One region of the Streptomyces sp. AM6-12 genome, then DNA from elsewhere that is predicted to be linked to it. Evidence: riboswitches for the same ligand, from Rfam matches in the RefSeq annotation. Region 1 holds a riboswitch; each other region holds the start of a gene.
The links. A riboswitch is a leader RNA that binds a small molecule or an ion and turns the genes downstream of it on or off. The one in region 1 is predicted to bind cobalamin.

Region 1 (10,223 bases):
GCCGGCTGTTCCCGGGCGTCGACACGGAGGCCGTCGCCGCGCACGACGCGAGCCTGCCGAAGGGTCTCTTCTGATGGTGCTGCACACCCGGACCACGTCCGCCGAGCGCCGCCGCGCATTCCGCGAACAGCTCGCCTCCGGGCGGCTCTTGCGCATGCCCGGTGCGATCAGCCCGCTGTCGGCCCGGCTGATCCAGGACACCGGCTTCGACGCCGTCTATCTCTCCGGCGCCGTCCTCGCCGCCGATCTGGGGCTGCCCGATATCGGCCTGACCACCTCCGCCGAGATCGCCGCGCGAGCACAGCAGACGACCAGGGTGACCGACCTGCCCGTCCTCGTCGACGCCGACACCGGGTTCGGCGAGCCCATGAACGCGGCCCGCACCGTCCAGCTGATGGAGGACACGGGCCTGGCCGGACTCCATCTGGAGGACCAGGTCAACCCCAAGCGCTGCGGCCATCTCGACGGCAAGACCATCACTTCCCGCGAGGAGATGGTCCGCCGCCTCCGGGGCGCCGTCGATGCCCGCCGGGACCCGGACTTCCTTCTGATGGCCCGCACCGACGCCCGCGGGGTCGAGGGCCTGGACGCGGCAATCGACCGGGCGAAGGCGTACGTCGACGCCGGCGCGGACGCGATCTTCCCTGAAGCCCTTGCCGGCGAGGCCGAGTACGAGGCGTTCCGTCAGGCCGTCGACGTGCCCCTGCTCGCGAACCTCACCGAGTTCGGCAAAACCCCCCTACTGAATACCCGCACCCTGGAGAACCTCGGCTACAACATCGCCCTCTACCCGGTGACGCTGCTGCGCATCGCCATGGGCGCGGTCGAGGAAGGACTGCGCACGATCGCCGCCGAGGGCACCCAGGAGTCCCTGCTGCCCCGCATGCAGACCCGCTCCCGCCTCTACGAACTCCTTGGCTACGAGGAGTACTCGGCCTTCGACTCGGCCGTCTTCGACTTCACGCTTCCGCCCGGAACCTGACCGCGTCCGGCACCTGACCCACGAAGGCAGGCACTCCATGACCACCTCCGCACCTGAGATCCACCGCGGTCTCGCCGGTGTCGTCGTCGACACCACCGAGATCTCCACCGTCGTCCAGGAGACCAACTCCCTGACCTACCGCGGCTACCCGGTCCAGGACCTGGTCGCCCGCCGCTCCTTCGAGGAGGTCGCCCACCTGCTTTGGTACGGCGAACTCCCCGACGACGCACAGCTCCGCGACTTCCACGCCCGCGAGCGCGCGCTGCGCCCTCTGGACCGCACCACGCTGGAACTGCTCACCCGGCTGCCCGACACCTGCCACCCGATGGACGTGCTGCGCACCGCCGTCAGCTTCTTCGGCGCCGAGGACCCCACCGAGGACGACGGCAGTCTCGCCGCCAACCGCGGCAAGTCCCTGACTCTATTGGCCAAGCTGCCCACCGTGGTGGCGGCCGACCAGCGCCGCCGCCGGGGCCTCGCCCCGATCCCGCCGGACCCCGGCCTCGGGTACGCGGAGAACTTCTTCCACATGTGCTTCGGCAGCGTGCCCGACCCCGAAGTGGTCCGCTGCTTCGAGATCTCCCTCACGCTGTACGCCGAACACAGCTTCAACGCCTCGACGTTCACCGCCCGCGTCGTCACCTCCACGCTCTCCGACCTCTACAGCGCGGTCACCGCCGCGATCGGCGCGCTCAAAGGCCCGCTGCACGGCGGCGCCAACGAGGCCGTGATGCACATGCTGAACGAGATCGGCGACCCGCAGCGCGCCGAGGCGTGGCTGGACGAGGCGCTGGCGTCCAAGCGGAAGATCATGGGCTTCGGCCACCGCGTCTACAAGCACGGCGACTCCCGCGTCCCGATCATGCAGGACGCCCTCGACCGGCTGGTGGCACGTGCCGCGGATCCCGAGGTGACCCGCATGGCCACCCTGCACGCGGCCTTGCGGCACGCGATAATCAGCCGCAAGGGAATCCATCCGAACCTGGACTACCCGGCCGGCCTCGCCTACCACCTCATGGGCTTCGACACCCCGGCCTTCACTCCGATCTTCGTGATGAGCAGGATCACCGGCTGGACCGCGCATATCACTGAGCAGCTCGCCCACAACGCGCTGATCCGCCCGCTGGCCTCCTACGACGGTCCGGGTCAGCGGGCGGTGCCGGGCGCCGCGTAGCCGTCTGCTGGCACGACGGGGCCAGGACGCTGGTGGCGTCCCGGCCCACGGGGACCGGAATCAGGCGGTGGGCAGTTCACCGCGGACGGTGCGGGCCGCGGCGACCAGGTTCTCCAGGGACGCGCGCGTCTCCGGCCAGCCGCGGGTCTTCAGGCCGCAGTCGGGGTTGACCCAGAGTCGCTCGGCAGGGATGGCCTTCAGGCCGGTGCGGAGCAGTTCAGCGGCCTCCTCGGCGCTCGGCACCCGGGGGGAGTGGATGTCGTAGACACCCGGTCCTGCCTCGCGAGGGTAGCCGTGGGCGGCGAGTTCGCGGGCGACCTGCATGTGGGAGCGGGCGGCCTCCAGGCTGATGACGTCGGCGTCGAGGTCGTCGATGGCCTGGACGATGTCGCCGAACTCGGCGTAGCACATGTGCGTGTGGATCTGGGTGTCCGGACGGACCCCGGCGGTGGTGAGCCGGAACGCCTCCGTCGCCCAGGCCAGATAGGCGGCCCGGTCCGCGGCGCGCAGCGGCAGGGTCTCGCGCAGCGCGGGCTCGTCAACCTGGATCACCGAGGTACCGGCCGCCTCCAGGTCGCCCACCTCGTCGCGCAAGGCGAGGGCGACCTGGCGGGCGGTGTCCCCGAGGGGCTGGTCGTCGCGGACGAAGGACCAGGCGAGCATCGTGACGGGTCCGGTGAGCATGCCCTTGACCGGGCGGTCGGTGAGGGACTGCGCGTACGTCGTCCAGCGCACGGTCATCGGCTCGGGCCGGGAGATGTCGCCGGCCAGGACCGGCGGCCGGACGTAGCGTGTGCCGTACGACTGGACCCAGCCGTGCTGGGTGGCGAGGTAGCCGGTGAGCTGCTCGGCGAAGTACTGGACCATGTCGTTGCGTTCGGCCTCGCCGTGGACCAGGACGTCCAGGTCGGCTTTCTCCTGGAAGGAGATCACCTCCTGGATCTCGGCCTTGATGCGCTCCTCGTAGCCGGCCGTGTCGATGCGTCCGGCGCGCAGGTCGGCGCGGGCGGTGCGCAGTTCGCCGGTCTGCGGGAAGGAGCCGATGGTCGTGGTCGGCAGCAGGGGCAGGCCGAGGTGGGCGCGCTGGGCGGCGGCCCGTTCGGCGTACGGCTGGGAGCGGCGGGCGTCGGCGTCCGTCACGGCCTCGGTGCGGGCCCGGACGGCCGGGTCGTGGGTGATGGGGGAGTTCGCGCGGGAGGCCAAGTCGGCGCGGTTCGCGGCGAGTTCGGCGGCGATCGTGTCGGTGCCCTGGGCCAGGCCCTTGGCCAGGGTGACGATCTCGGCGGTCTTCTGCCGGGCGAAGGCGAGCCAGCGCAGGATCTGCGGCTCGATGTCCCGCTCGGCTGCTGCGTCCAGCGGCACGTGCAACAGCGAGCAGGAAGCGGCGACGTCGACACGGTCGGCGAGTCCGAGGAGGGTGCCGAGCGTGGACAGGGACTGCTGCAGGTCGTTGATCCAGATGTTGCGGCCGTTGACGACTCCGGCGACCAGGCGCTTGCCGGGCAGTCCGCCGACGGCGGCCAGCGCCTCCAGGTTGGCTGCCGCCGATTCGGTGAAGTCCAGCGCGAGGCCCTCGACCGGCGCCTTGGCCAGAATCGGCAACGCGTCGCCGAGCCGGTCGAAGTAGGAGGCGACCAGCAGCTTCGGCCGGTCTTCCAGAGCCCCCAGCTCGCGGTAGACGCGCTCGGCGGCGTTCAGCTCGGCCGGCGTGCGGTCCTGCACGAGGGCGGGCTCGTCGAGCTGCACCCACTCGGCGCCCGCCGCGCGCAGATCGGCGAGGACCTCGGCGTACACGGGAAGCAGCCGGTCCAGGAGGGTGAGCGGCTCGAAGTCGGCGGGCACGCCCGGAGCGGGCTTGGCGAGCAGGAGGTAGGTGACCGGACCGACCAGGACGGGGCGTCCGGTCAGCCCCAGGGCGAGGGCCTCCTTCAGCTCCGCGACCTGCTTGGCCGAGTTCGCGCTGAAGACGGTGTCCGGGCCCAGCTCGGGGACGAGGTAGTGGTAGTTGGTGTCGAACCACTTGGTCATCTCCAGCGGAGCGACCTCCTGCGTGCCGCGCGCCATGGCGAAGTAGCCGTCCAGCGCGTCGGCGTCGACCGCTGCGCGGTGCCGGTCGGGGATCGCGCCCACCATGACGGTGGTGTCGAGGACATGGTCGTAGTACGAGAAGTCGCCCGTCGGCACCTCGTGGATGCCGGCCTCGGCGAGTCGCTGCCAGTTCGTGCGACGAAGGCCGGTGGCGGTGGCGCGGAGGGCGTCGGCGGTGACGCGGCCCTTCCAGTAGCCCTCGACGGCCTTCTTCAGTTCCCGGTTCTGGCCCTGGCGGGGGTAGCCGTACACGGTGGCCCGTGCTGCCGCGGCTGCGGACTTGCTGGTCACGGAGATCTCCTTCGCGAGATGAATCCCTGAGATCCCGGGGACGGGACGAGAGCGCGAAGGGAATGACGAACCGGACGGCAACGACCCCGCGCGGCAAGAGCACGGTCGTTCGTCTGGTATGTACGCCGACCCGCCCTCGAGGTCACCGGAATCTCCGCGCACGGAATGGTCCGTACGCGGGCAGTTGGCAGGTCTTCGGACTCGCGGGCACGTCCTCCCTCATGGAGGACACCTACTGGCCGTCGCTTCCCAGGCCCGGTACCTCGGACCCAGTGCGTATGACGGCGGTCGTTCCCGCTCACCGCTGCGGGGCAGTCCCGGATTCCCACCGGGTTCCCTCTTACGACACCCCGCCTGGCGGACGGGGCGAACCAGCTGCTGTGGTCAGCGTACGGGGTGGTGCCGCAAAAGGAAGAGAGCCGTCCAGCATCCGGAAGGTGTGACACGGCCCTTCAGCGGCGGAACGCCGAAGGGCGGGAAGCGCCGCACATGCGCTTCCCGCCCTTCCCCTTGCGCCGTCACTGGGACCCTCGGCCCGGCGCCGGTGCGGGCCCCTCAGCCCGCGTCGTGGCAGGCCCTCAGTCCTGGCCGTAGGTGTGGAACCCCCGGCCGGTCTTCCGGCCCAGAAGGCCCGCCTCCACCATCCGCTGGAGCAGCGGCGGTGGTGCGTAGAGGGGTTCACGGAACTCGTCGTACAGCGACTCCGCGATGGACGCGACGGTGTCCAGGCCGATCAGGTCAGCGAGTTTCAGCGGACCCATTGGGTGCGCGCAGCCCAGCTCCATCCCGGCGTCGATGTCGGTAGCTGTGGCGAAGCCCGACTCCGCCATCCGGACCCCGGACAGTAGATAGGGGATGAGGAGGGCGTTGACGACGAAGCCGGCCCGGTCCTGAGAGCGGATGACCGTCTTGCCGAGGGTGCGGGTGGCGAAGTTCTCGACCACCGTGGTCGTCTCGGCTGATGTGTGCAGGGAGGTGACGACCTCGACGAGCGGCAGGACGGGGACGGGATTGAAGAAGTGCAGCCCCACGACCCGGTCCGCACGCTGGGTCGTCATGCCGAGCCGCATGATCGGGAGGGATGAGGTGTTGGTGGCGAGGACGACCCCCGGGTCCGTGACGATCTTGTCGAGGGCGGCGAAGACCTCGGTCTTGGCGTCCGGGTTCTCGATGGCGGCCTCGATGACGAGCTGCCGGTCGGCGAGGTCGTCCAGGCTGCCCGTGAAGACCATCCGGGCGAGCGCGTCGTCTGCCGCCGCCTGCTCCAGCTTGCCTCGCCGTACCGCCCGGTCGAGTGACGCGGCCACTCGGTCCCGTGCCGTGCGGGCGGCGACCGCGTCCACCTCGCACACCATGGTGTCCAGCCCGGCCCGTGCGCAGACCTCGGCTATGCCGGCGCCCATTTGCCCGCCGCCGACCACGCCGACGCGTGCGATGTTCGCGCTCACGCCTGCACCTCCGGCCGGTGCACGAGGTGACGGGTATAGGCGTCCGGCGTGAAGAACAGCGGCAGCTCACCGGTCATGGCGGTCCGTTCGAAGAGGGCGCGGATGTCCTCGACGGGCGCCCACGGGTACTCGGCGCCGAGCGCGGCGGCCTCGTCGTCGAGCAGCTCCGTCACCGTCTCCCGGTCGATCACCCGGTGCCGCAGCCACTGCCAGATTTGCACGCGGGCGATCTCGGCGGTCGCCGCGTCCTCCATTAGCCCGTCGAGCGCGACCGCGCCCTGACCGCGCAGCCACGCGGCGTAGTACCGCAGCGCCACGGAGATGTTCGTCCGAACCCCGTCAGGGGTGGGCGGGCCGCTGATCCGGCGCACGGACAGCAGGTCGGTCGGGGGGACCTCGACATCGTCGCGGGTCCGGTCGAGCTGGTGCGGCCGTTCGCCGAGGACGCCGTCGAAGACCTCACGGCAGACGGGCACGAGTGCGGGGTGGGCGACCCAGGAGCCGTCGAAGCCGTCCTCGGCCTCCCGTTCCTTGTCCAGCCGGACCTTGGCGAAGGCTGCTTCGTTCGCGGCGGGGTCCTTGCCGGGGACCTGGGCGGCCATGCCGCCGATGGCGTGGGCGCCGCGCCGGTGGCAGGTACGGACGAGGAGTTCGGTGTACGCCCGCATGAAGGGCGCGGTCATCGTCACCTTAGCGCGGTCGGGCAGGAGGAAGTCGGTGCGGTGGCCGAAGGTCTTGATGAGACTGAACAGGTAGTCCCAGCGGCCGGCGTTCAACCCCGCGCTGTGGTCGCGCAGTTCGTAGAGGATCTCCTCCATCTCGAACGCGGCGGTGATGGTCTCGATGAGGACCGTGGCGCGGATCGTGCCCTGGGGGATGCCGAGCAGATTCTGGGCGAGGACGAAGACGTCGTTCCAGAGCCTGGCCTCGTACCGGTTCTCCAGCTTCGGGAGATAGAAGTACGGGCCGTACCCGGCGTCGATCTGCCGCTGGGCGCAATGGAAGAAGTACAAACCGAAGTCGACGAGGGCGGCAGGCACGGGCCGGCCGTCGTACTCCAGGTGCTCCTCGTCGAGGTGCCAGCCACGGGGCCGGACCATGATGGTGGCGAGCTGTTCGCCGAGCCGGTACTCCTTGCCCTCGGGCGTGGTGAAGTCGATCCGGCGCTCGATGGCGTCGAGCAGGTTGAGCTGTCCGCCGACGATGTTTTCCCACAGGGGTGCGGTGGCGTCCTCGAAGTCCGCCATCCACACCTTGGCCCCGGAATTCAGCGCGTTGACGGCCATGCGGCGGTCCGGTGGACCGGTGATCTCCACGCGGCGGTCGGTCAGACCAGGCGCGGGTGCCGCCACCCGCCAGGACGGGTCGTCACGGACGGCGGCGGTGACCATGGGGAACTCGAGAGGCGAGCCCGACGCCAGTCGCAGTGCCTGCCGACGGCGTTCCTTCATGAGGTCCTGCCGGCGCCCGCCGAACGCGGCCACGAGGTGGCCGACGAAGTCGAGTGCGGCGGGGGTGAGGATCTCGTCGTGCCGGGGACCGGGGGCGGCGAGGACACGGACGTGGTGGGTGAGGGCGGTGGTGGACATGGGGCTCTCCTGAGGGATGGGAGCGGAGGGGGCGGAGACGGGTCGTCCCCCTCCGCTCGTCCGAGGGCCGGCCGGACGGCGGACGTCCGGCCCGGCGGCCTAGTGGAACTGCTCTTCTTCCGTGGAGCCGGCCAGGGCGGTGGTGGAGGAGGCCGGGTTGACGGCGGTGGAGACCAGGTCGAAGTAGCCGGTGCCGACCTCCCTCTGGTGCTTGACGGCGGTGAAGCCGTGCGCCTGCGCCGCGAACTCGCGCTCCTGCAGGTCGACATAGGCGGTCATGCCGTGCTCGGCGTAGCCGCGGGCCAGGTCGAACATGCCGTGGTTGAGCGAGTGGAAGCCGGCCAGGGTGATGAACTGGAAGCGGTAGCCCATCGCGCCCAGTTCGCGCTGGAACTTGGCGATCTGGTCGTCGTCGAGCGCCGCCTTCCAGTTGAAGGACGGCGAGCAGTTGTAGGCGAGCATCTTGTCCGGGTACTGGGCGTGCAGGGCCTCGGCGAACTCGCGGGCCTGCGCAAGGTCGGGGGTGCCGGTCTCGACCCAGATGAGGTCGGCGTACGGGGCGTAGGCGAGCCCACGGGCGATGACCGGGGCCATGCCGTTGCGGACCCGGTAGAAGCCCTCGGCGGTGCGCTCGCCGGTGACGAACTCGGCGTCGCGCTCGTCGACGTCGGTGGTCAGCAGGTTGGCGGCGAGGGCGTCGGTGCGGGCGATGATGACGCTCGGCACGTCGGCGATGTCGGCGGCGAGGCGGGCCGCGTTCAGGGTGCGGATGTGCTGCGAGGTCGGCACCAGGACCTTGCCGCCGAGGTGGCCGCACTTCTTCTCCGAGGCCAGCTGGTCCTCGTAATGGATACCCGCCGCGCCCGCCGCGATCATCGCCTTGGTCAGCTCGAAGGCGTTCAGCGGGCCGCCGAACCCGGCCTCGGCGTCCGCGACGATCGGCGCCAGCCAGTCCGTGGTGTCCCCGGCGTTCTCGGCGGTCGCGATCTGGTCGGCGCGCAGCAGCGCGTTGTTGATCCGACGCACCACCTGTGGAACGGAGTTGGCGGGGTAGAGGCTCTGGTCGGGGTAGGTGTGGTCGGCCTGGTTGGCGTCGGCGGCGACCTGCCAGCCGGACAGGTAGATGGCCTGCAGGCCCGCCTTGACCTGCTGCACGGCCTGGCCGCCGGTGAGGGCACCGAGCGCGTGGATGTAGTCCTGCTCGTGCAGCTGCCGCCACAGCCGTTCGGCGCCGCGCCGGGCCAGGGTGTGCTCCTCGCGGACGCTGCCGGCAAGCCGGATCACGTCCTCCGCGCTGTAGGTGCGCTCGATGCCCTGCCACCGCGGGTCGGTGGCCCAGCGCTGTGCGAGTTCCTCGGCCGCCTGCGTCCTCGCTTCTGCCATGACTGTCACCGTCTCCTCGATCTGTGGCGTCTGCCAAGCCCTGCTTGAGCCAGGGGTGGCACTGTGTGTCGTCTCGCTGTGGTGCGGCCCGCCATAACCTCAATGGGCGAAGCTGAGCAATGCCGCCGGCGCGCAGCGCCGTCAGAGCCGGGATCTCCGACGTCAGGGCAGTGAATCGTGCCCGGAATCTGACGATGCCTGCCGGTTCCGGCGGGCCGCACTGAAACTCTGGCACTGGCACTGAGTGCCATCAATATTGGACGTCTGCCAACTTCTGCGAATCTTCTCCTCACGTTTTGCCAATCTTGCGAAGGCCGGAGCAGGTCCCTGTGGGCCTACACTCGCGATCATCCGGACCCGGAGGAGCACACGATGAGCAAGACCTACGCGGGAGCGCGCCTGCGGCGGCTGCGCGAAGAGCGCCGCATGAGCCAGGCGGAACTCGCCCGGGTCCTGGGCATCTCCCCGAGCTACCTCAATCAGATGGAGCACGACTCCCGTCCGCTCACCGTGCCCGTGCTGCTCAGGCTGACCGAGACCTTTGGCGTCGACCCGGGCTTCTTCTCCGAGCGCGACACGACCCGCCTCGTGGCCGACCTGCGCGAAGCGCTGACGCGGGAGATCGCCGCCGCCCAGATCTCCGCCACCGAACTGGCCGAACTCGCCTCGCGCCTGCCCGCGGTCGCCCAGGTACTCCTCGACTTGGGCCGGCGCAACCAACTCCTGGCCGAGGGCCTCACCGGAGCCGCCGACGGTCGCGACACGGCAGGAGCCACGCCCCGCTCACCCCACGAAGAGATCCGGGACTTCTTCTACCGCCGCCAGAACTACCTTCACGCCACCGACCTCGCGGCCGAGCGCCTGGCCGAGGAGATCGGGATCCGGCCCGGCGAGGTCGTACAGGCCCTGACGGATCGCCTGACCGGGACCCACGGCGTCCGCTTCTCAGCCGGCACGGGCGACCACCTGCACCGCTACGACGAGACAACCCGCACCCTGCGCCTGTCCACTCGCATGCGCCCCGGCCAGCGCGCCTTCCGTATGGCCACCCAGCTCGCCCTGCTCGAATACGGCGACGAACTCGACCACCAGGCCGCCGAGGACTTCGAGCCCGGCTCGCCCGCCCACCGTCTGGCCCGCATCGGCATCGCGAACTACTTCGCGGCGGCCGTGATCCTGCCGTACCGCGCCTTCCACGCGGCCGCCGAAGAAGTCCGGTACGACATCGAACGGCTCACCGACCGCTACGGCCTCGGCTACGAGACCGT
Region 2 (10,223 bases), on a different contig from region 1:
GTTCCATGACATCTTCATGGAGCCGACCGAGCCGTCCGGATTCCGGGCGCACGTCCCGTCGTACCGGCCGCGTGACGTGGGCCGGGTGTGCGCTGCTGCCGCTTCTCGCGCTGACGGCCTGTGATCACGGCGGCGGTGAGCTGCCGCTGCCCGGAGCCGTGCGCGGCGCACGCGGCGGGCAGTTCGAGAGGGCCGTCCTCGCGGACGGCGGTCGTCTCGTCATCACCACTCAGGGCGGCGTACGCGTCGTCGGGACGGACGACGGCAGCGTGTCGGTGGACGACGCGACCCTCGCCCGCTGGGGCGGGCACGGGGGCACGCACACCCTCGACCTGCCCTGCGACGAGGGTGACGACCGGGCCAAGGGCAACTGCGGCGGTATGCCGCTCGTCCATGTGCCGACCGGCGTCACGCTCACCGTGCGGGCCCACGACGCCGGGATCGATGTGACCGGTGTGCGGGGCGAGTTGAGCCTGAGCACCGTCAACGGTGACGTCACCGTGCGGGATTCGGGCACGAAGGGTGCCCGCCAGCGTCTGGTGACCCGTAACGGCTCCGTCCGCGCTACCGGCCTGGCGGCCCGTGGCGTGGCCGCCGAGACGGTCAACGGCGATGTCGACCTGCTGTGCGCGACCTCGCCCGGCACGCTCGACGGGGTGACCCGCAACGGCTCCGTGCGGGTCACCCTGCCGGCGGACGCCCCGCCGTACGCGACGGACGCGCGCACCGTCAACGGCCGCTCCGCCGTGGGCGTTCCGGCCGCGCGCTCCGCCGACCACCGGTACCGGCTGGCTCTGCGCACCGTCAACGGCGACGTCGAGGCCCACCGTGGCTGAGGATCCCGCTCCGGCGGGCGTCAGCCACCGTCGCCGAGCCGGCCGGCCCACCTCTGCTCCACCCTGGCCAGCCGCCAGTACGCCAGCGCCGCCCCCCAGACGACCACGAACAGGCCGACGATGACGTACCCGACGTTGTCCAGGTCGAGCCCGGCGATCCAGCCGGTCACCGCGTCGCTCAGATCGAGCTTCTCGTGCAGCACCCCGACCAGTTCGATGGTGCCGATCAGGAAGGCGACCGCGATGGACAGGCCGGTGATGGTGAGGTTGTAGAACACCTTGCGCACCGGGTTGGAGAACGCCCACTGGTAAGCGAAGTTCATGAAGGTGCCGTCGAGCGTGTCGAACAGGCTCATCCCCGCCGCGAACAGCAGCGGCAGGCACAGGATCGCGTACCAGGGAAGCCCGGCCGCGGCACCGCTGCCCGCCATCACCATCAGGGTGACCTCGGTCGCGGTGTCGAAGCCGAGGCCGAACAGGAAGCCCAGCGGGAACATCTGACCGGGGCGGGTGATCGACTTGGTGGCGCGGCCCAGGAAGCGGTTCATGAACCCCCGCGAATCCAGGTGCTGTTCGAGGGCGGCCTCGTCGTACGTGCCCGCTCGCATCGCCCGGAAGACCCGCAGGATGCCCGCGAGCGCCACGAGGTTGAGCGCCGCGATGAGGTAGAGGAAGGTCCCGGAGACGGTGGTGCCGACGACGCCGAGGGTCTGGTGGGTACGGGAGTTGTCGTCGAGCAGGGTGCCGGCGAGCTGTGTGCCTCCCGCGACCAGGGCCGCCATGACGACCACCACGCTGGAGTGGCCGAGCGCGAACCAGAAGCCGACGGACACCGGCCGCTTGCCGTCGGCCATCAGCTTGCGGGTGGTGTTGTCGATCGCGGCGATGTGATCGGCGTCGAAGGCGTGCCGCATGCCCAGCGTGTACGCGGTCACCCCGAGGCCGATCCCGAACGCCTTGGATCCGACCTCGTAGTGGCCCGGTACGACCAGCAGGAACAGGATGCCGAACGCGACGACGTGCAGGACGGCGATCACCATGAGCAGTCCGGCGGTACGGACGGTGTCCTCGCGCCGCCAACGAAAACGGGTCGACTCTGTGGGCAGGGTCATACGGTCACGCTCCAGCACCTCGTGGATCTCTTCGTGAAGTGCCGTGGCCGGTCTCCTGGCTTACGGGTGTGCGCGTGTCCGTCCCGGCCTTCCCGTCCGCCGGGCGGCGGACAGTGACCATGCACAACTGGGACGGATACTCCCCGATCACAGTGGCGAGGGCCGCTCCGGCCTGAACCCCGCGAAGGGTTGTCACCGGTCTTCCCGAACACCACGGCCCGCCCACCGTAGGGCCGACCACCCATCCCCGCACAACCACGCGGTCGTTCAGGTATCCAAGATCACATCCTTGCGCGGGACCGACACCGCCTTCGGACACGCCCTGGTGATTCGGCCAGGGCGGAAATATTTTTACCGACCTTGAGGCAACCATGGGTTGCTTCAGGCTTTCTGACCTCTCGCGTGCTGCAATCGACCGACGGGAGACACGAGATGGGACCTCGCACCACGACGGACCGCCGGCCCCGGTCGGCCGCCTCGCGCTCCCGGTCCGGCTGGGCTCCGGCGGCGGCACTGCTCCTGGCCCTGACGACGACCTGCGCCGGCTGCGCGCCGGGGGACGGGATCGCCGCCGCGCTCCCCGGTGCGGCCGGAGTCGGTGACCGGCTGTTCCCCACCCTCGGCAACGGCGGCTACGACGTGACGCATTACGGGCTGACGCTGGACTACACGCCGGAAGGCAACCACTTGAAAGGCACGGCGGTCATCACCGCTCGGGCCACACAGAACCTGAGCCGCTTCGACCTCGACCTGTCGGGCCTGCGGGTACGGACCGCCACGGTGCAGGGGGCGCGGGCTCACGTCGCCCGCTCGGGAAACGAGTTGGTGGTGACACCGGCGAAGTCGGTCAAGGAAGGCGAGGTCTTCGAAACGGTCATCGCCTACGACGGCACGCCGCGAGCGGTCGAGGGCGACGACGGAGGGCTCGAAGGCTGGATCGAGACCGACGACGGCTCGGCCGCCCTGGGCGAGCCGACCGGCTCCATGACCTGGTTCCCCGGCAATCACCACCCGTCGGACAAGGCGATGTACGACATTCGGGTCACCGTGCCCAGGGACGCGGACGGCGACTTCTACGACGTGGTGAGCAACGGCGAGCTGATCGCGGAGCGGGACAAGGGCGGGACGGTGACACGGCATTGGCGCACCGCGGAGCCCATGTCCAGCTACCTCGCCCACGTCTCCGTCGGCTACTTCGACGTCCACAACGGCTGGACACGCGATCACCTGCCCGTCTACGTCGCCGTCGATCCCGACGAGTCCGAGGACGCGGCCGCCGTCCCGCGCCTGGTGCCCGAGATCGTCGACTGGGCCGCTGAACTCTTCGGCCCTTACCCCTTCTCCTCGACCGGCGCCGTCGTCGACCACCTGCCCGGGCTCGACTACGCCCTGGAGACCCAGACCAAGCCCTATTTCGCCGAAGCGCCGGACGAGTCGCTGCTGGTGCACGAGCTGGGACACCAGTGGTTCGGCAACTCCGTGACCCCGCGACGGTGGAAGGACATGTGGCTCAGCGAGGGGATGGCCACCTACGCGGAGTGGCTCTGGGAGGAGCAGCGGGGCGGCAGGAGCACCGACGAGATCTTCCAGGCCTTCTACGACGGAACGGACGACGAGGCCGAGGGCATCTGGGCCTTCCCGCCCGCCGATCCGCCCAGCGGAGGACGGGTGTCCGACCCGCCCGTCTACGGACGCGGTGCCATGGTCCTGGACCAGGTACGCAAGGCCGTCGGCGACGAGGACTTCTTCCGCATACTCCACACCTGGACGCGCCGGCACCGGCATGGCAACGCCGACACCGGGCAGTTCCTCACGCTGTGCGAGAGCGAGTCCGGCAAGGACCTGACCGGGATCTTCGACGCGTGGCTGTTCGCCAAGGGCAAGCCCCCTCGGGCGCGAGGAGCCTGACCAGCGAAGCAGCAAGCCCGGGGGAAGCCGGCGGGCGGTTGCCGGACGGGCGTTCAGGCGCCGGTGTGTTCGCCCGCCCGCTGGGCACGCTCCCGCCGGTAGGACTCCGCGCGGGCGAGGTAGTCCCGGTGTTCCTGCTCGGGGTCCGGCGGCAGGTCCGGCTCGTCGGTGGTGGTGAAGAACCGCACCAGGGCCTCGTTCGCGTTCACGGCCAGGTCGCCGGAGCGGGCGAACATGTCCGACTCGTAGCGGGCGACCGCCTCGTCCAGGGTGGCGGCCGGATCGGGGCCGACCGCGCGGCTGACGGCGTGCGCGAGTTCCGCGCCGTCCAGCATCGCGAGGTTGGCGCCGTGGCCGCCGAAGGGCGCCATCAGGTGGGCCGCGTCGCCGATCAGGGTGACACCGGGGACGTGTTCCCAGGTGAGCGGGGCGGGCAGGGCCCAGAAGGCCCGCGGCACGTAGTCGCCGTCGTTGCGGACGATCAGCGCGCGCATGGCCTGCGACCAGTGCCCGAATTTCCGTACGAGGTGGGAGCGGACGCTTCCCCGGTCGGTGAGGTCCACACCCGCCCCGACGTGCCAGTCCGGTGCCGCGCGGAACGCGATGTAGCCGCGGACCACGCCGTCGCCGTTGCGCTGGAGGATCACCGCGCGGCCGTCGTTGTCGTTGGCGAACAGGTGGCCGGCGCCGACGATCCCGGCGACGTCGGGGTGGCGGGAGTCGACCTCGTCGTACCGGACGTCCAGGAAGCAGACCCCGAGGTGCCGGGGGGTGGCGTCGCTGACCAGGGGGCGGACCTTCGACCACGCCCCGTCGGCACCGATCACCAGGCCGGCCTCCGTGGTGGTGCCGTCCGCGAACTCCAGGCGGTGGCGGCCGTCGCCGAGCGGGGTCACGCCGACGAGCCGGTGGCCCCAGCGGACGGTGCCGGACCGCAGGTGGTCGTAGATCATCCGGCGCAGCCGGCCGCGGTCGATCTCCGGTGCGGCCGCGTCGCCGGGTTCAGGGGTGAACTCCGCCAGCACCGTGCCGTGGTGGTCGCGGCGGGTGCCGGCCTGCCCCTCCGGGCGGGCCCCCGCCATGAAGGCGTCGAGCAGCCCGGCGTCCTCGAGGGCGATCTGCCCGGAGTCGGCGTGCAGGTCGAGCGTGCCGCCGGTGTCGCGGGAGTCAACGGCCTCGTCGGCGTCGTACACGGTGACCTCGATGCCGTGCCCTTGCAGGACGCGGGCGCAGGTCAGACCGGCGGGGCCGCCGCCGATCACACAGATCCGGGGCGTGGTGTTCGTCATCGGGACCTCTTCCTCGGGTGGCACGGGTCGCGAACGCGTCACGACAGCACCCGTCTGGGTGTAACCGCTAAAAAAGCGTAACAGCTAAACCTTCGAAGCGAGTCCATGAAGGCGGTAAAGTGACGGCGTGACCGAGATGGGGCGCCGAGAGCGCAAGAAGGCAGCCACCCGCCAGGCCCTCGCCGACGCGGCACTGCGCCTGTTCTCCGAGCGGGGCTATGACGAGGTCGGGGTGCGGGAGATCGCCGACGCGGCCGACGTCTCCGTGACGACGCTGTTCAAGCACTTCCCCGACGGCAAGGAGGCGCTGGTCTTCGACCAGGACGGGGACCGGGAGGCGGCCCTGGTCGCGGCGGTCCGCGAGCGCCCCGCCGGGCAGTCCGTACCGGGGGCCCTGCACCAAATGCTGCTGGGCGAAACCTCCCGGCGGGTCCATGCCGACCCCCGGTTCGACGACTTCCTGCGCCTGGTCGACACCACCCCTGCGCTGCGCGAGTACGCCCGCAGGATGTGGCTGCGGCACGAGCACGTCCTGGCCGCGGCGATCGCCGAGGACGCCGGGCTGCCCGCCGACGATCCGGGCTGCCGGGCGCTGGCCCACTTCGCGCTGGAGGCGCCCGTTCTCGTCCGCGGGTCCCGGGACCCCGACGCCGCCCTCGGCCGGATCTTCGACCTGCTCGCCAACGGCTGGACCGGCGAGCGCGCCGGCTGACGCGGCGTGGCGTCCGAGGCGCTCCCGAACGGCACGAGGCAGATCTCCGTCATCGGCACCGTCCAGGCGGTGCGGACGAACTGGAGCCGGGCCGACGGCAGTTGGCACGGTTGGAGGTCCATGGGCGCCATCGCCGGGAGCGGCGTCTCCATCTGGGGCGTGAGCGACGGCGGCTGGGTGTCCTCCATCGTCGTCACGGGCACCGACGGCAACCCCTGGCACCGTACGCGTCCTGATCCCTTGCCCCGGCGGGCCCGCGCCCCGCCGGCGGGGGCCGGGCGGGTGACGCAGACCGGGCGGGCACCGCGGGCGCGGCCTAGGTTGGAGGGCAGGTCACCGGCGGCAGCGGGCACGAGGAGCGACGAGATGGCGGCACCAGTGGACCACGCGGCCCTGTTCGCGGCCGTACCGACTCCGTGCCTGGTGCTGGGCCCGGATCTGGTGATCGTGGACGTCAACCGCGCCTATCTGGCGGTCACCGGACGCACGCGGGACGACCTGGTGGGCCAGCACATCTTCCAGGCGTTCCCGGATAACCCCGACGATCCGGAATCCGACGGCGTGCGGAACATGAACGCCTCCCTGCACCGGGTGCTGGCCACCCGGAGACCCGACACGATGCCGCTCCAGAAGTACGACATCCCCGTCCCGCACCGGCCCGGCATGTTCGAGGAGCGCTGGTGGTCCCCGGTGAACACCCCGGTGTGCGGCCCGGACGGGCAGGTGGCGTGGATCATCCACCGGGGCGAGGACGTGACCGCGTTCGTCAAGTCCCGCCGGGCCGCCGATCCCGCGGGCGCCCGAGTGGACTGGAATCCGGGGGCGGCCGAGTCGCTGGAGGCGGAGCTGTACGCACGGGCGCGGGAGCTCCAGCGGCTGAACGAGGAGCTGCGCCAGGCCCACACCCGCGAACGCGAGGTCGCCGTCACCTTGCAGGAGGCCATGCTGCGCACCCCCGACCTGGCCCATCACGCCGAGGACGTGGTGGTGCGCTATCAGCCGGCGGTGGGGTCCCTGAACGTGTGCGGCGACTGGTACGACGTCGTGGACATTCCCCCGGACCAGTTGGCGCTGGCGGTGGGCGACGTCATCGGGCACGGCCTCCAGGCCGCCGCGGTCATGGGCATGCTGCGCAGCGCCCTGTCGGCGGCCGTGCGTGCCCTGCCGCGCCCCGCGCAGGCGCTGGAGGTGCTGGGGCTGTACGCCCGGTCGATCGACGACGCGCTGGGCACGACCGCGGTCAAGACCATCGTGGACCGGCGGAGCCGGCTGATCACCTACAGCAGCGCCGGGCACCCGCCCCCGGTGCTGGTGAAGGGCGACGGCACGACCGAGCTGCTGGACCAGGCCACCGACCCGCCGCTGGGCGCGCGCCCGCAGCATGTGCCCCGCCCGCAGGCCAGCCTCCCGTACAAGCAGGGCGACACGCTGGTGCTCTACACGGACGGGCTCATCGAGCGCCGCGAGGAGGACATCGACACCGGTCTGAACCGGCTGAGGGATGTCCTCGCCGAGTGCGGTCGCCTCGGGCCCGAGCGGCTGGCCGACACCGTGCTGGCCCGTCTCGGCGTGGCCGGCGGCGGCCGGGACGACGTCGCCCTCGTCGTCGTACGCCTGTAGTCCGGGTGGTACCCCCGGCTCAGAAGTACCCCTCCTTCGCCGAGAAGCCCCGCTCCCGCGCTCCCGGCAGCGGGCCCGTTCCCGGGCACGCCTCCGTCTGAGGGAGGCGTCGGACCGCGTAGACCGTGGTGTCGTCGGCCAGCCGACGCCCGCTGTGCCGGAGCACGCCGTCGCGGACCCGGCGGACCAGGGGGCCGGGCGCGGCGCAGCCCGGATCGGCGGTGACCGCGGCGGCGACATCGCCGTACAGGTCGTAGAACTCGCCCTCGCGGTCACGGGCCTCGGTCACCCCGTCGGTGACGAGCAGCAGCGTCTCCCCCTGTGCGAGCGGCACCCGGTGGGTCGGTGGCAGCCCGCCGACGAGATCGCCGAGGCCGAGCGGCACCCCGTCTCCCGCGGGCAGCTCGCGTACCCCGTGCGACCCGACCGCGAGCGGTGCTTCGTGCCCGAAGTTGACGACATCGACCGTTCCGGGCGCGTCCCTGGAGAAGGCGACGAGCACGGCCGTGGCGAACCGGTCGCGGTCCTCCCGGCCGATCGCGACGGTGTGCACCCGGTGCCGCAGCATCCGGATCTCCAGCCGCTCGGCGACCGTCCGGAGGTCGTCCTCGTGGTAGGCGGCCTCGCGGAAGGTACCGAGCAGCGCAGCCGCCGCCTCCACCGCGCCGAGTCCCTTGCCCTGCACATCGCCGACGAGGACACGGGTGCCGTAGGGGCTGGGCTGGATGTCGTAGAAGTCGCCCCCGACCTGCGCCTCGACATCCGCGGCGAGATACACGCCCGCCTGCTCCAGACCGGCCCAGCGTTCGGGCAGCGGGCGCAGTACGGCCCGTACCGAGGTCTCCAGGATGTCCTGCATGCGCAGCATGCGCCGCTGCTGCCGCACCCGCAGTGCCGCCACCAGGGTGGCCAGCACACCGCCCAGCGCGACCAGCACGAAGTCGGGCAGACCCGCCTCGTACTGCCGGGGCCAGGCGTTGTCCACGAGGACGTACGTCACGAGGGACACCACGGCGAAACCGGCCGTGGTCCCCACCCCGCAGACCGCGGCGGCCAGGCCGGGCACCAGGACGATCCAGGAGACGATCCGGAACTCGGCGCCGGTGTTGAAGTCCAGCGTCACGATGCCGATGAGCAGCAGTGACGGCAGCAGCCAGGCGTAACCGCGCACACCGTTCCACTGCGGGCGGCCCCGCTCGTGCTTGATGACTCTCATGGCGGCCGCGTCTCCATGTTCCACAGCGAAGCATGGGCCGACCCGCCCCGCATGCGGACCCCGCCCAGGAGAGAGGGTGCTGGGACCGGACCCGGCGTCCGGTATCGCGGGGCGGAGCGCGCCAGCCGCCTCGTTCGCACGCTGGGCCGCCGACAGCCCCGCGGAACCGCCCGCGCCGCGACCGGCCTCGGGAAGACGGCGCCGATCCGCCTGGCGGCGGACGGCCGGATCGGCGGCTGCTGACGAGTGGGTACCGCCGTGACCACCGTGGCCACCTCGCCGCGACGAGCCGCTTCACCGGACGGCAGCGGCAGCCGGGCGGACAGGGGGGCGACGGCCAGGGGGCGTTCGAGCGGCGGTGACACCCCGCCCCCGACCGTGGTCTACGACCTGGGCAGCGGAGGAAGCGCCGGTCGCGACGCGGCGTCCGGCTGTCGCCTCGGCAACGGGCTTGTCGAGAGGCCGGGCAACGCCATCGCGCCTATGACGTGGTCGAGTTCACGCAGTATGCTCGTCGCCGCGTCTCGCACGCGCGCGGGTACATCGCCACGCTCCGCGACAAGTTGGTGGTAGATCGGAGCGTCCTGAAACATGTGGTCCCTTCCGTAGTGATCATGACTAGTACGGCCGCCGAGTCTAAGGGCTGTCCCGCGACGATCTGTCTCTGTGTCCTGATCTCGGCCTTCTTGGGCCGGAGCGCGCACTGTGGCCGCGCGAGCGGACCGGTCTGAGCGGCCCGTCGGACACCCGCCTGCCGTCGGCGCGGCACGCCGCGGTACGGCTCGTACGCGGCCTGCATGACCAGCGTCGGCGTTTCGGCCACGGCCGTGTTCGACGACCGGTCAGCTCCGGCAAGGGTCGGCGTGTCCGGCACGAACGCGCATTCGCCTGACACCGGGGTTTCCGACACGTCCGAAAAACGTGTGTTCGACAGGCGGGTCTTCGTCGTTGATCCATGCCCACGCCCTGTCCGCTCTCCGCCGAGGTGATGACGTGCCGCCCACCCGCTCCCACATCCGTACGACCACCGAGACGTACCTGACCCGGCATCCGCACGAACGCGAGACCCTGGCCGGGTTGCCGGCTCTCCTCGACGGGCCCGACGAGCCGACGAGCCGCGCCACGCTGCCGGCCCACATCACGTGCAGCGCGGCGGTCATCGACCGTGACCGGCGCGTGCTGCACATCGGTCACCGGGCGTCGAACCGGCTCCTCGCGCCGGGCGGTCATGTGGAGGACGACCGGACCCTGTTGGCCGCCGCGCTGCGCGAGGTGTGCGAGGAGACCGGGCTGCGCCCCGCGGATCTGTGCCTGACGCCGCAGTTCCTCGACACGCCGGTCGACATCGACGTCCATGACATCGACGCCGCCCCGGCCAAGGGCGAACCCGCGCACCGGCACTTCGACTTCCGCTTCGCCTTCTACCTCGCGGCGGACGCGCCGCCACCGCTCTCGCCGCGGGACGAGGAGGTGTTCCGCGTGGAGTGGCGGCCCCTCGCTGACGTCGGTTCACCGACCCTGCGCGCCAAG
Region 3 (10,223 bases), 4.3 Mb from region 1:
CGCAGATCTGCTCCAGCTTGACCCACACCGCCCAGCTGCCCAGCGGGGTGAGGGTGGCCTGGCCGGCGCCGCAGGTGAGGGCGCCGACGCTGGCGAGGGCCGCGAGCGCCCAGTCGAGGAGCGGCGCGAGGGAGGCGGTCGGGGCGTCCGGGACCTTGGCGGGCCCTACGGCGGCGGGCGGGGCCACCGGGGTTCCGGCGGGAGCGGAGGCAGCCGGGGCGACCGGGGTTCCGGCGGGCTCGGCGGCGGGCGCGGTGTCCGGGGTTCCGGTGGACCCGGTGGGCCCGGTGGGGGGCTCGGTGCCGGGCTCGTAGGAGACCTCGCAGCGTTCGGTGCGCAGTTCGATGACCCGCTGCTGGAGCAGGTCGAGCAGCTGCTCGACCGGGACGGGTCCGGCGGACAGCTGGAGGAAGGAGAGCACCTGCGGCATGGCGGAGACGGCCTCCGCGACGGCGGCCGGCTCGTGCCCCGCGGGTTCGGGCAGGGCGAGCGACCAGGCGTCGAAGAGGGCGACCCAGCCGCGCAGCACGGCGCTGTCGTCCCGGTCCCAGGCGCGCAGCCGCCAGCCGGGGCGCGCGCTGTCGCCGTGCACCTCGACCAGTCCGGCCAGGCGTGCGGTGTCCCAGTCGGCGCGGACCTGCTCGGGGGTGAGCCCGAGGTCGGCGGCGGCACGGTCGGCGGTGGCGGCGGAGAGGGTGGCCTTGCCGTCTGCGGTGGCGGCGTCACGGCCGGGGCCCAGGGCGTTGTCCGCCCAGCGGGCGACGCGGACCGCGCCGGCCAGCTGGGTGCGGGCCATTTTCGCCAGCTCGGCGGCGGCGGGGGTGCCCTCCGGCGGCCGGGGTGCGGCGCGGCGCGGGCGCCGCTGGTTCACAGCTCTGGGGGCGGCGGCCAGGGGTCGAGGTCGGACGAGTCGGAGCCTGGAGTCGCGCGGGATACGGGACGTCACAGGGGCAGTCTTCCGGTTGACGGTCCGAAAACCCAAACGGAATGTCATGGCGGGCGACGGAGCGGGGCGGCGCACCGGCTTCCGCAGGGGGTGGACCGGCGGCTTTCGGCCAACCGCATGGTCGCAACCGGAAGGACCCCGGCCGTTCGCCGCGCGCCCGGTGCGCCCCGGCGTACGCCGTCACATCGGCGGGGTCGCATCAGGCCGCGTCAGGTCACGGCGACAAGGTCACCGCATCGGGTCGCGTCGGGTCACGCGGCGTCACACCAGCGGCGTCACATCAGCGGCGTCAGGAAGCGCCGCAACCGTTCCTCGTACGCCTTGGGGTCCGGGTTCCACATCGCCGCGTGCGGGGCGTCCGGCACGGTGTGCAGGGCGACCCGGTCGGGGCGGCGGGCGGCGAGCAGCCGGGAGAACTCCCAGGGAGCGACCCGGTCGCCGGGGCCGTGGACGATCAGCGTCGGCACGGCGAGCCGCTCGGGGTCGGTGATCTCGGCGACCCGGTCGGCGTGCAGCCCCGCGCGGCCCTGGGCGGCGCGGACCGCGAGCGGCAGCAGCGGGGCGGGGGTGTGCCGGGCGCGGGCGAGGGCGCGCAGTGTGGCCTCCCAGCTGAGCACCGGCGAGTCGAGGATCAGCCCGGCGACGCGGTCGCGCACGGCGGAGTGCTCGGCGGCGCGCAGCGCCATGGTGGCGCCGGTGGACCAGCCGAGGAGGACGACGCGGCGGGCGCCGTAGCGCACGGCGTAGCGGATCGCCGCGTCCACGTCGCGCCACTCGCTCTCGCCGAGGTGGTGCAGGCCGTCGGCGGGGCGGGGCGCGCCGAGGTCGCCGCGGTAGGCGAGGGCCAGCACCGGCAGGCGGCGGCCGTGCAGGAAGCCCATCACGTTCATGGTGTGCTCGCGGGTGGTGCCCAGGCCGTGCACGGCGATCACCCAGGTGTCCCGGTCGCCGGGCAGGAACCAGGCGGGCAGCGCGCCGAGTTCGCCGGGCACGTCCACGTCGGCGTGGTCGAGGCCGAGCGCGGTGCGCGGGTTGCCGACGTACAGGTTGGGGGTGAGCCACACCTGGTCGCCGGGTGCGAGGGTGCCGTGCGTCACGCCGTCCAGGCGGCGTACGACGGTGTCGGCGGTGTGCACCGCCGCCCGCAGGACGGGTCCCACGACCGCGTGCGAACCGTCGCCCGCGAGGCCGTAGGTGCCGGGGCGCAGCGAGGCCAGGTCGCGGGTGAGCGTGATCTGGCCGGCCGCGGTGCCGTGCACGGTGAGCCGCGGTTCGGTGGGCAGCGGCCGGCTGCCGGACACCTTCAGCGCGACATCGCTGGCGAGCCGCCCGGCGGCCACGGATGCCAGGCCGGCGGCCACGACGGCGGTGACCGCGGCGGCGGTCGCTTTGAGGGGGCGCACGCCACCAGTGTCACGGGGGGCCCGGTGCCCGGCCAGTGGAGAGGCGGAGTGGAGTGACGGGGGGAGATACCGGGATGAAAGGTGCAGGGCCGAGGTCAGGTCGCGGAGCGGAGAGCTGAGCGGGGCGCCGCTCGGGGAGCTGTGGGACACGGGTCACCTCCGTTGGCCGTATCCCTTCAGGCGTTCCCCGACTTCGGCGAGTTGTGCCTCCGTCAGCAGAGACGGGGTCAGACCCGGCACCGAGGAGGCGGTCAGCCAGAGGCGGCACATCCACTCCAGCTGGGCGGTGCGGTCGTACGCCTGGTCGAGGGTGGCGCCGTAGGTGAGGGTGCCGTGGTTCTGGAGAAGGCAGCCGGAGCGGCCGTCGAGGGCCTGGAGCATGTGCGCGGCCAACGCGTCGGTGCCGTAGGCGGCGTAGGGCGCCACGCGTACGGGACCGCCGAGGGCGGCGGCCATGTAGTGGACCAGCGGCAGCTCGGGCACCAGCGTGGAGACCGCGGTGGCGTGCACGGCGTGGGTGTGGACGACCGCCTGTGCGCCGGTGGTGCGGTAGACGGCGAGGTGCATGGGCAGCTCGCTGGTCGGCACCAGCGTGCCGAGCACCTGACGGCCGGTGAGGTCCACGCCGGTGATGTCGTCCGGGGTGAGCCGGTCGTAAGGCATACCCGAGGGGGTGACCAGCACCACGTCCCCGACGCGCACGGAGACATTGCCGGAGGTGCCGACGACCAGCCCGCCGGCGACGCTCCGCCGTGCCGTCGCCACCAGCTCCGCCCACCGCCTGGCCGCTTCCCCGCGCACTTCTCCGCCCGTCTCCCGCAGCTTGGAGGTCATGTCCGCGATCCTGCCAGCCACTTGTACACCAGGAGGCCGGTCGCCGCATTTCCGCCCGCGGTTCCGCACCCCCAAAAGGGTGCATATCAGGCCAAACGCTAAGAATCTCCCCAGATTCAACGATCAGCGGCCCTTGAATGAGCCCTCCTGCCCGCCGGGCGATCCGGTCGTCCGTCACCCCCGGGGAGTTGGCACATGGCCCGTGACCGCATCCACCTCCGCCGCCGCGCCGGTGCCCTCGCGGCCACCGCGGCGACACTCGCCCTGACCTGCGCCACCGCCGCCGCGGCCGGTCCCTCGGGCCGGATCGCGAGCCTGCCCAAGGGGCACGACGTGTCGTCCCACCAGCGGAACGTGGACTGGCCGGCCGCCCGGTCCGGCGGGGCGCGCTTCGTCTACGTCAAGGCGACCGAGTCCACTGGCTACCAGAACCCCTACTTCCACCAGCAGTACGACGGTGCGCGCGACGCCGGACTGATCCGCGGCGCCTACCACTTCGCGCTGCCCGACAGGTCCTCCGGCGCCCGGCAGGCCAAGTACTTCGTGGCGCACGGCGGCGACTGGCAGCCGGACGGCTGGACGCTGCCGCCCGCACTGGACATCGAGTACAACCCGTACAGCGCGAAGCACCCCTGCTACAGGCTGGGCTGGAAGCGCATGAAGTCCTGGATCTGGTCGTTCAGCGACGAGATGGTCCGCGAGACCGGCCGCCGTCCCGTGATCTACACCACAGCCCACTGGTGGAAGCAGTGCACCGGCGACAGCCACGCCTTCGCCTCCCGCCACCCCCTGTGGATCGCCCGTCACGGCTCCTCGGGGCCGGGCAGGCTGCCGGGCGGCTGGCAGTCCTGGACCTTCTGGCAGTACGCCACCGCGGGCCGGCTGCCGGGTGACCAGAATCTCTTCAACGGCAGCTCCAGCGGGCTGCGGACCTTCGCCGCGGACTGGTAGCCCAAGGGGCACACGGGCACGCCCGGTTCGGGGAGGGGAAGCGGAGCCTCACCCGCCCGATGCGGACACTCCCGTGCCCGCCCCAGTTCATCTTCCGTTCACCCAGGTTGCCTACGTTCATCCGGACAACGACCTCGAACGATTGCCTGGGTAAATGGAAAGCTTCTCGCTGATCCTCGCGATTGTGGTGGTTACCGCACTCGCGTTTGATTTCACGAACGGTTTCCACGACACCGCGAACGCGATGGCCACCACCATCTCCACAGGCGCGATGAAGCCGAAGCTCGCGGTAGCCATGTCCGCCACCCTCAACCTGGTGGGCGCCTTCCTCTCCGTGGAGGTCGCCAACACGATCTCCAAGGGTCTCGTCGACGAGAGCGGCATCCGTCCCGAGGTCATCTTCGCCGCCCTGGTCGGCGCGATCCTCTGGAACCTGCTGACCTGGCTGGTGGGCCTGCCCTCCAGCTCCTCGCACGCGCTGATGGGCGGTCTGATCGGCGCGGCCGTCGCCTCCGCCGGATTCGGCGCCGTGCACGGCGGCGTGCTGGTCACCAAGGTGCTGCTGCCCGCGGTCGCCGCGCCGGTCGTGGCCGGTGTCGCCGCGCTGGTGGCGACCCGGTTCTCCTACGCCGCCGGCGGCAAGTCCGGGGGCGAGGCCACCCGCAAGGGCTTCCGCGCCGGCCAGGTCGCCTCGGCCGCGCTGGTCTCCCTCGCGCACGGCACCAACGACGCGCAGAAGACGATGGGCGTCATCACCCTGGCGCTGATCGCGGGCGGTGCCATCGCCCCCGGCTCCAACCCTCCCACCTGGGTGATCCTCTCCGCGGGCCTGGCCATCGCGCTCGGCACCTACATCGGCGGCTGGCGCATCATCCGCACCATGGGCACGGGCCTGACCGATCTGGAGCCCCGTCAGGGCTTCGCCGCGCAGACCAGCGCCGCGACCGCCATCCTGGCCTCCTCCCACCTCGGCTTCTCCCTCTCCACCACCCACGTCGTCTCCGGCGCGGTGATGGGTGCGGGCCTCGGCCGCAAGGGCGGTGTGGTCCGCTGGTCCACCGCGACCCGGATGACCGTCGCCTGGGTGCTCACCCTGCCGGCCGCCGCGCTGGTCGGCGCGGGCGCCGAGGCCGTCACCGAACTCGGTGACGGGGGCACCGCCGCGGTCGCCGTCTTCCTGGTCGCCGCGAGCGCCTGGATCTACAAGCTGTCCCGGCGCGAGGTCATCGACCACACCAACGTGGTCGCCGAGCCGGCCGCGGAGCCGTCCGGCGTGGTGACCACCGCCATCGCCGCGGTGACCCCGCCGCCCACGGGCGCGATCGCCGACGACCTGACGGCCACCATCCCCGCCCCCGCGCCGGTCCCGGCCGTCGAGCAGACGGCCTCCGCCGTCCCGCCGGCCGCCACCGTCTGACCCCCAGCCCGTTCACCAAGGAAGCAACCCCATGAAGATCGACTGGGCGGCCATCGGCTCCGTCTTCGGCGTCAGCCTCGCCTTCACGGTGGGCCTGGTGGTCCTGTTCACCCTCGGCATCAACGGCCTGGCCCGGCGCGAGAAGGCCGCGGCCGAGGGCGGCTCGGCCACGCTCGCCGTCACCGGCGCCTACGTCTGCTTCGCGGCCTGCGCGGCGGCGGTGGCGTACGGCATCCTCCTGATCGTCTCCAAGTCCTGAGCCGTCAGGGCCCCGCAGCATCCTGACACCGAGAGGGCCCTGATCCCGAAAGGGCCCTGACCTCGAAGGCGGCACGGCCCGCGCCGCCCCGGCAGTCCCCGAGGCTCCCCTCCGCGACCCGCGGCAGGGGAGCCTCCGGCATGCCCGGCCACCCCGCGAGGTGTGGGGATCTGCACACTCCCGCAGGTCAACGGCAAGTTGACGGCCGTTCCGGGCGCATGGTGGACTGCCCACGCCATCTACGGCAGCAGGAGAGGAAGCCGGTGCGAATCCGGCGCGGTCCCGCCACTGTCACCGGGGAAGAACCCCCGGAGAGCCAGGAACTCTCGCCGCCGGATCACGTCGAACCAGGGCGCGGACACCCTGAGTGAGGACACATCGCCATGCTCGGCTGCCGAACGACCAGTACCAGGACCACTGTCGCGGTGCCCACGGCCGGCTGAGCCGATGGCCGCCGATCGCAGTTACGCGTACGGCGCCGCCGCCGGACTCCTCGGCGACCTCCTCCTCGGCGATCCCCGCCGCGGGCATCCGGTCGCCGCGTTCGGGCGTGCGGCCGCCGCCGTGGAAGGCGCGTTGTGGCACGACCACCGCGGCTGGGGCGCCCTGCACACCACCGTGTGCGCCGGTGGCGCCGTCGCGCTCGGAGCGCTGGCCGCACGCGTCGCCCGCCCCTCCCCCACCGCCGCCGTCGCCCTGACCGCCGCGGCCGCCTGGTCCGTCGTCGGCGGCACCTCCCTCGCCCGCGAGGCGCGGGCGATCGGCCGCGCCCTCGCGGCCGGGGACGTCGAGGCGGCCCGCGCGCGGCTGCCGCACCTGTGCGGCCGGGACCCGCAGGCGCTGGACGCCGACGGGATCGCCCGGGCCGTGGTCGAGTCGGTCGCCGAGAACACCTCCGACGCGGTCGTGGGCGCCCTGGTGTGGGGTGCGGCCGCCGGGGTGCCGGGGCTGCTCGGCTTCCGGGCCGTCAACACCCTGGACGCGATGGTGGGTCACAAGTCCGCCAGGTACCGCCGCTTCGGCTGGGCGTCCGCGCGCCTGGACGACGTGGCCGGCTGGCCGGGGGCCCGGCTGACCGCCGTACTCGCCGCGGCGGCCGGACCCGATCCGCGCGGCGCCGTACGGGCCTGGCGCGCGGACGCCCGCCGGCATCCGAGCCCCAACGCCGGTCCCGTGGAGGCCAGTTTCGCGGGCGCCCTCGGCGTGCGCCTGGGCGGCACCCTCTCCTACGGCGGCCGGACCGAGCACCGTCCCGTGCTCAACGGCGTCACCGGACGGGCCGTCCGGATCCCCGACATCGAGCGGGCGGTACGGCTCTCCCGCCGCGTCGGCCTGCTCGCGCTCGGCGCCACACTCGCCGCGCGCCACCTCGTCAACGGACTGAAGGGACGCGGGAAGTGAACGGTGGTCTCCTCGTCGCCGGCACCACCTCCGACGCCGGCAAGAGCGTCGTGACGGCCGGGATCTGCCGGTGGCTGGTGCGCCAGGGCGTGAAGGTCGCGCCGTTCAAGGCGCAGAACATGTCCCTGAACTCCTTCGTCACCCGCGAGGGCGCCGAGATCGGGCGCGCCCAGGCCATGCAGGCCCAGGCCTGCCGGATCGAACCGACCGCGCTGATGAACCCGGTGCTGCTCAAGCCGGGCGGCGAACAGAGCAGTCAGGTGGTGCTGCTGGGCAAGCCGGTGGGCGAGCTGAGCGCGCGCGGCTACCACGGCGGCCGCCAGCAGCGGCTCCTGGGCACCGTGCTGGACTGCCTGGCCGAGCTGCGCGGACAGTACGACGCGGTGATCTGCGAGGGCGCGGGCAGCCCGGCCGAGATCAATCTGCGCCGCACCGACATCGTCAACATGGGCATCGCGCGCGGCGCCCGGCTGCCCGTGCTCGTCGTCGGCGACATCGACCGCGGCGGCGTCTTCGCCTCCTTCTTCGGCACCGTCGCCCTGCTCTCGCCCGAGGACCAGGAGCTGGTCGCGGGGTTCCTGGTGAACAAGTTCCGCGGCGATGTCTCGCTGCTGGAACCGGGCCTCGACATGCTCAAGGGCCTCACCGGGCGCCCGGCGTACGGCGTGCTGCCGTTCCAACACGGTCTCGGCATCGACGAGGAGGACGGCCTGCGCGTCTCGCTGCGGGGCGCGGTGCGCGAGTCGGCCGTCGCTCCCCCGCTCGGCGCGGACGTGCTGCGCGTCGCCGTCTGCGCGATCCCGCTGATGTCCAACTTCACGGACGTGGACGCGCTGGCCGCCGAACCCGGCGTCGTGGTGCGCTTCGTGGACCGCCCGGAGGAACTGGCCGACGCCGATCTGGCCGTCGTCCCCGGCACCCGCGGCACGGTCCGGGCGCTGCGGTGGCTGCGCGAGCGCGGCCTCGCCGACGCGCTCGCCCGCAGGGCCGCCGAACACCGGCCCGTGCTCGGCATCTGCGGCGGCTTCCAGATCCTCGGCGAGCACATCGAGGACGAGGTCGAGTCGCGGGCCGGCGCGGTCACCGGACTCGGACTGCTGCCCGTGCGGGTGCGCTTCGCCCGCGAGAAGACCCTCGCCCGCCCCCGTGGGCAGGCCCTCGGCGAACCGGTCGAGGGCTACGAGATCCACCACGGCGTCGCCCGGGTCGACGGCGGCGAAGCCTTCCTGGACGGCTGCCGGGTGGGCACCACCTGGGGCACCCACTGGCACGGCGCACTGGAGTCGGACGGCTTCCGCCGGGCCTTCCTGCGCGAGGTGGCCGCCGCCGCGGGCCGCCGCTTCGTGCCCGCGCCGGACACCTCCTTCGCCGCGCTGCGCGAGGAGCAGCTCGACCGGCTCGGCGACCTGATCGAACAGCACGCGGACACGGACGCGCTGTGGCGGCTCATCGAGTCCGGCGCGCCGCAAGGACTGCCCTTCATCCCACCGGGAGCGCCCGCATGAGCACAGTGTTGTTGTTGTCCACCGCCGACACCGATCTGCTGGCGGCACGGGCGTGTGGCGCCGGCTATCTGATCGGCAACCCCACCCGCGTCGACGTCGCCGGGGAGCTGCCGCGGCTGCTGGCCGGCGCCGACCTCGCCGTCGTACGGCTCCTCGGCGGCAAGCGCGCCTGGGAGGACGGGCTGGCCGTGCTGAAGGCGTCCGGTGTCCCGGCGGTGCTGCTGGGCGGCGAGACGGTGCCGGACGCGGAGCTGATGGCCGAGTCGACCGTGCCCGCCGGGGTGGTCGCGGAGGCGCTGCGCTACCTGGTCGAGGGCGGCCCGGACAATCTGCGGGAGCTGTCCCGGTTCCTGTCCGACACCGTGCTGCTGACCGGCGAGGGCTTCGAGGAGCCGCGCCGGATGCCGGAGTACGGCGTCCACGGCGCCTACGAAGTCCAGGACGGCCGCCCGACGGTGGGCGTGCTGTTCTACCGGGCCCATGAACTCAGCGGCAACACCGCCTTCGTGGACACCCTGTGCACGGCGATCGAGGCTCAGGGCGCCAACGCCCTCCCGGTGTACTGCGGTTCGCTGCGCGGCGCCGACGCCGGGCTGTACGAGCTGCTGGGCCGGGCCGACGCGCTGGTGGCCACCGTGCTCGCGGCCGGCGGCACCCACGCCTCCGAGGCGTCGGCGGGCGGCGACGAGGAGGCCTGGGACATCGGCGCCCTCGCGGATCTCAACATCCCTGTGCTGCAAGGGCTGTGCCTCACCTCCTCGCGCGCCGCGTGGGACGCCTCGGACGCCGCGCTCTCCCCCATGGACGCGGCGATGCAGGTCGCCATCCCGGAGTTCGACGGCCGGCTGATCACCGTGCCGTTCTCCTTCAAGGAGCAGGGCCCCGACGAGGTCCCGGTGTACGTCGCCGACCCCGAGCGGGCCGCGCGGGTCGCCGGGATCGCCGCGCGCCACGCACGCCTCGGGTACAAGCCGAACGCCGAGAAGCGCGTCGCCCTCGTCTTCACCGCGTACCCGACCAAGCACTCCCGGGTCGGCAACGCGGTCGGCCTGGACACGCCCGCGTCGGCGGTCCGGGTGCTGGACGCGCTGCGGGACGCCGGGTACTCGCTCACCGCATACCCGTCCGGCGGCGACGAGTTGATCCACCGGCTGATCGAGGCCGGCGGGCACGACGTGGAGTGGCTGACCGAGGAGCAGCTGGCCGCCGCGCCCGCGCGGGTGCCGCTGGCCGACTACCGGGCCTGGTTCGAGAGGCTCGACCCCGAGCTGCGGGAGGCCATGACCGAGGCGTGGGGCGAGCCGCCGGGCAACCTGTACGTGGACGGCGACGACATCGTGCTCGCCTCCCTTCAGTTCGGCAACGTGGTCGTGATGATCCAGCCGCCGCGCGGTTTCGGCGAGAACCCGATCGCGATCTACCACGACCCCGACATGCCGCCCTCCCACCACTACCTGGCGGCCTACCGCTGGCTGGAGCACAGCTTCGGCGCGGACGCGATCGTGCA

Region 2: linked by a shared signal. The riboswitch ahead of ACE4Q9_RS32605 (HoxN/HupN/NixA family nickel/cobalt transporter) and the one ahead of metE (5-methyltetrahydropteroyltriglutamate--homocysteine S-methyltransferase) in region 1 are both predicted to bind cobalamin.
Region 3: linked by a shared signal. The riboswitch ahead of ACE4Q9_RS25680 (cobalamin biosynthesis protein) and the one ahead of metE (5-methyltetrahydropteroyltriglutamate--homocysteine S-methyltransferase) in region 1 are both predicted to bind cobalamin.

Annotation. Positions count from the first base shown of each region.
Region 1 is NZ_JBIQWN010000001.1:1,358,138-1,368,360, reverse strand. It holds gene ACE4Q9_RS06175 (MmgE/PrpD family protein) at 1-74, shown strand, start outside; gene prpB (methylisocitrate lyase) at 77-982, shown strand; gene ACE4Q9_RS06165 (bifunctional 2-methylcitrate synthase/citrate synthase) at 1,020-2,156, shown strand; gene metE (5-methyltetrahydropteroyltriglutamate--homocysteine S-methyltransferase) at 2,217-4,535, opposite strand; cobalamin riboswitch at 4,704-4,926, opposite strand; gene ACE4Q9_RS06155 (3-hydroxybutyryl-CoA dehydrogenase) at 5,114-5,983, opposite strand; gene aceB (malate synthase A) at 5,980-7,572, opposite strand; gene aceA (isocitrate lyase) at 7,672-8,955, opposite strand; gene ACE4Q9_RS06140 (short-chain fatty acyl-CoA regulator family protein) at 9,328-10,223, shown strand, end outside.
Region 2 is NZ_JBIQWN010000002.1:929,162-939,384, reverse strand. It holds gene ACE4Q9_RS32610 (DUF4097 family beta strand repeat-containing protein) at 72-836, shown strand; gene ACE4Q9_RS32605 (HoxN/HupN/NixA family nickel/cobalt transporter) at 857-1,948, opposite strand; cobalamin riboswitch at 1,976-2,179, opposite strand; gene ACE4Q9_RS32600 (M1 family metallopeptidase) at 2,381-3,856, shown strand; gene ACE4Q9_RS32595 (FAD-dependent oxidoreductase) at 3,910-5,145, opposite strand; gene ACE4Q9_RS32590 (TetR/AcrR family transcriptional regulator) at 5,282-5,857, shown strand; gene ACE4Q9_RS32585 (PP2C family protein-serine/threonine phosphatase) at 6,224-7,477, shown strand; gene ACE4Q9_RS32580 (PP2C family protein-serine/threonine phosphatase) at 7,497-8,693, opposite strand; gene ACE4Q9_RS32575 (NUDIX domain-containing protein) at 9,687-10,223, shown strand, end outside.
Region 3 is NZ_JBIQWN010000001.1:5,645,466-5,655,688, reverse strand. It holds gene ACE4Q9_RS25710 (hypothetical protein) at 1-796, opposite strand, end outside; gene ACE4Q9_RS25705 (alpha/beta hydrolase) at 1,222-2,349, opposite strand; gene ACE4Q9_RS25700 (class II aldolase/adducin family protein) at 2,503-3,183, opposite strand; gene ACE4Q9_RS25695 (lysozyme) at 3,379-4,134, shown strand; gene ACE4Q9_RS25690 (anion permease) at 4,289-5,551, shown strand; gene ACE4Q9_RS25685 (hypothetical protein) at 5,583-5,810, shown strand; cobalamin riboswitch at 6,016-6,159, shown strand; gene ACE4Q9_RS25680 (cobalamin biosynthesis protein) at 6,258-7,211, shown strand; gene ACE4Q9_RS25675 (cobyric acid synthase) at 7,208-8,716, shown strand; gene cobN (cobaltochelatase subunit CobN) at 8,713-10,223, shown strand, end outside.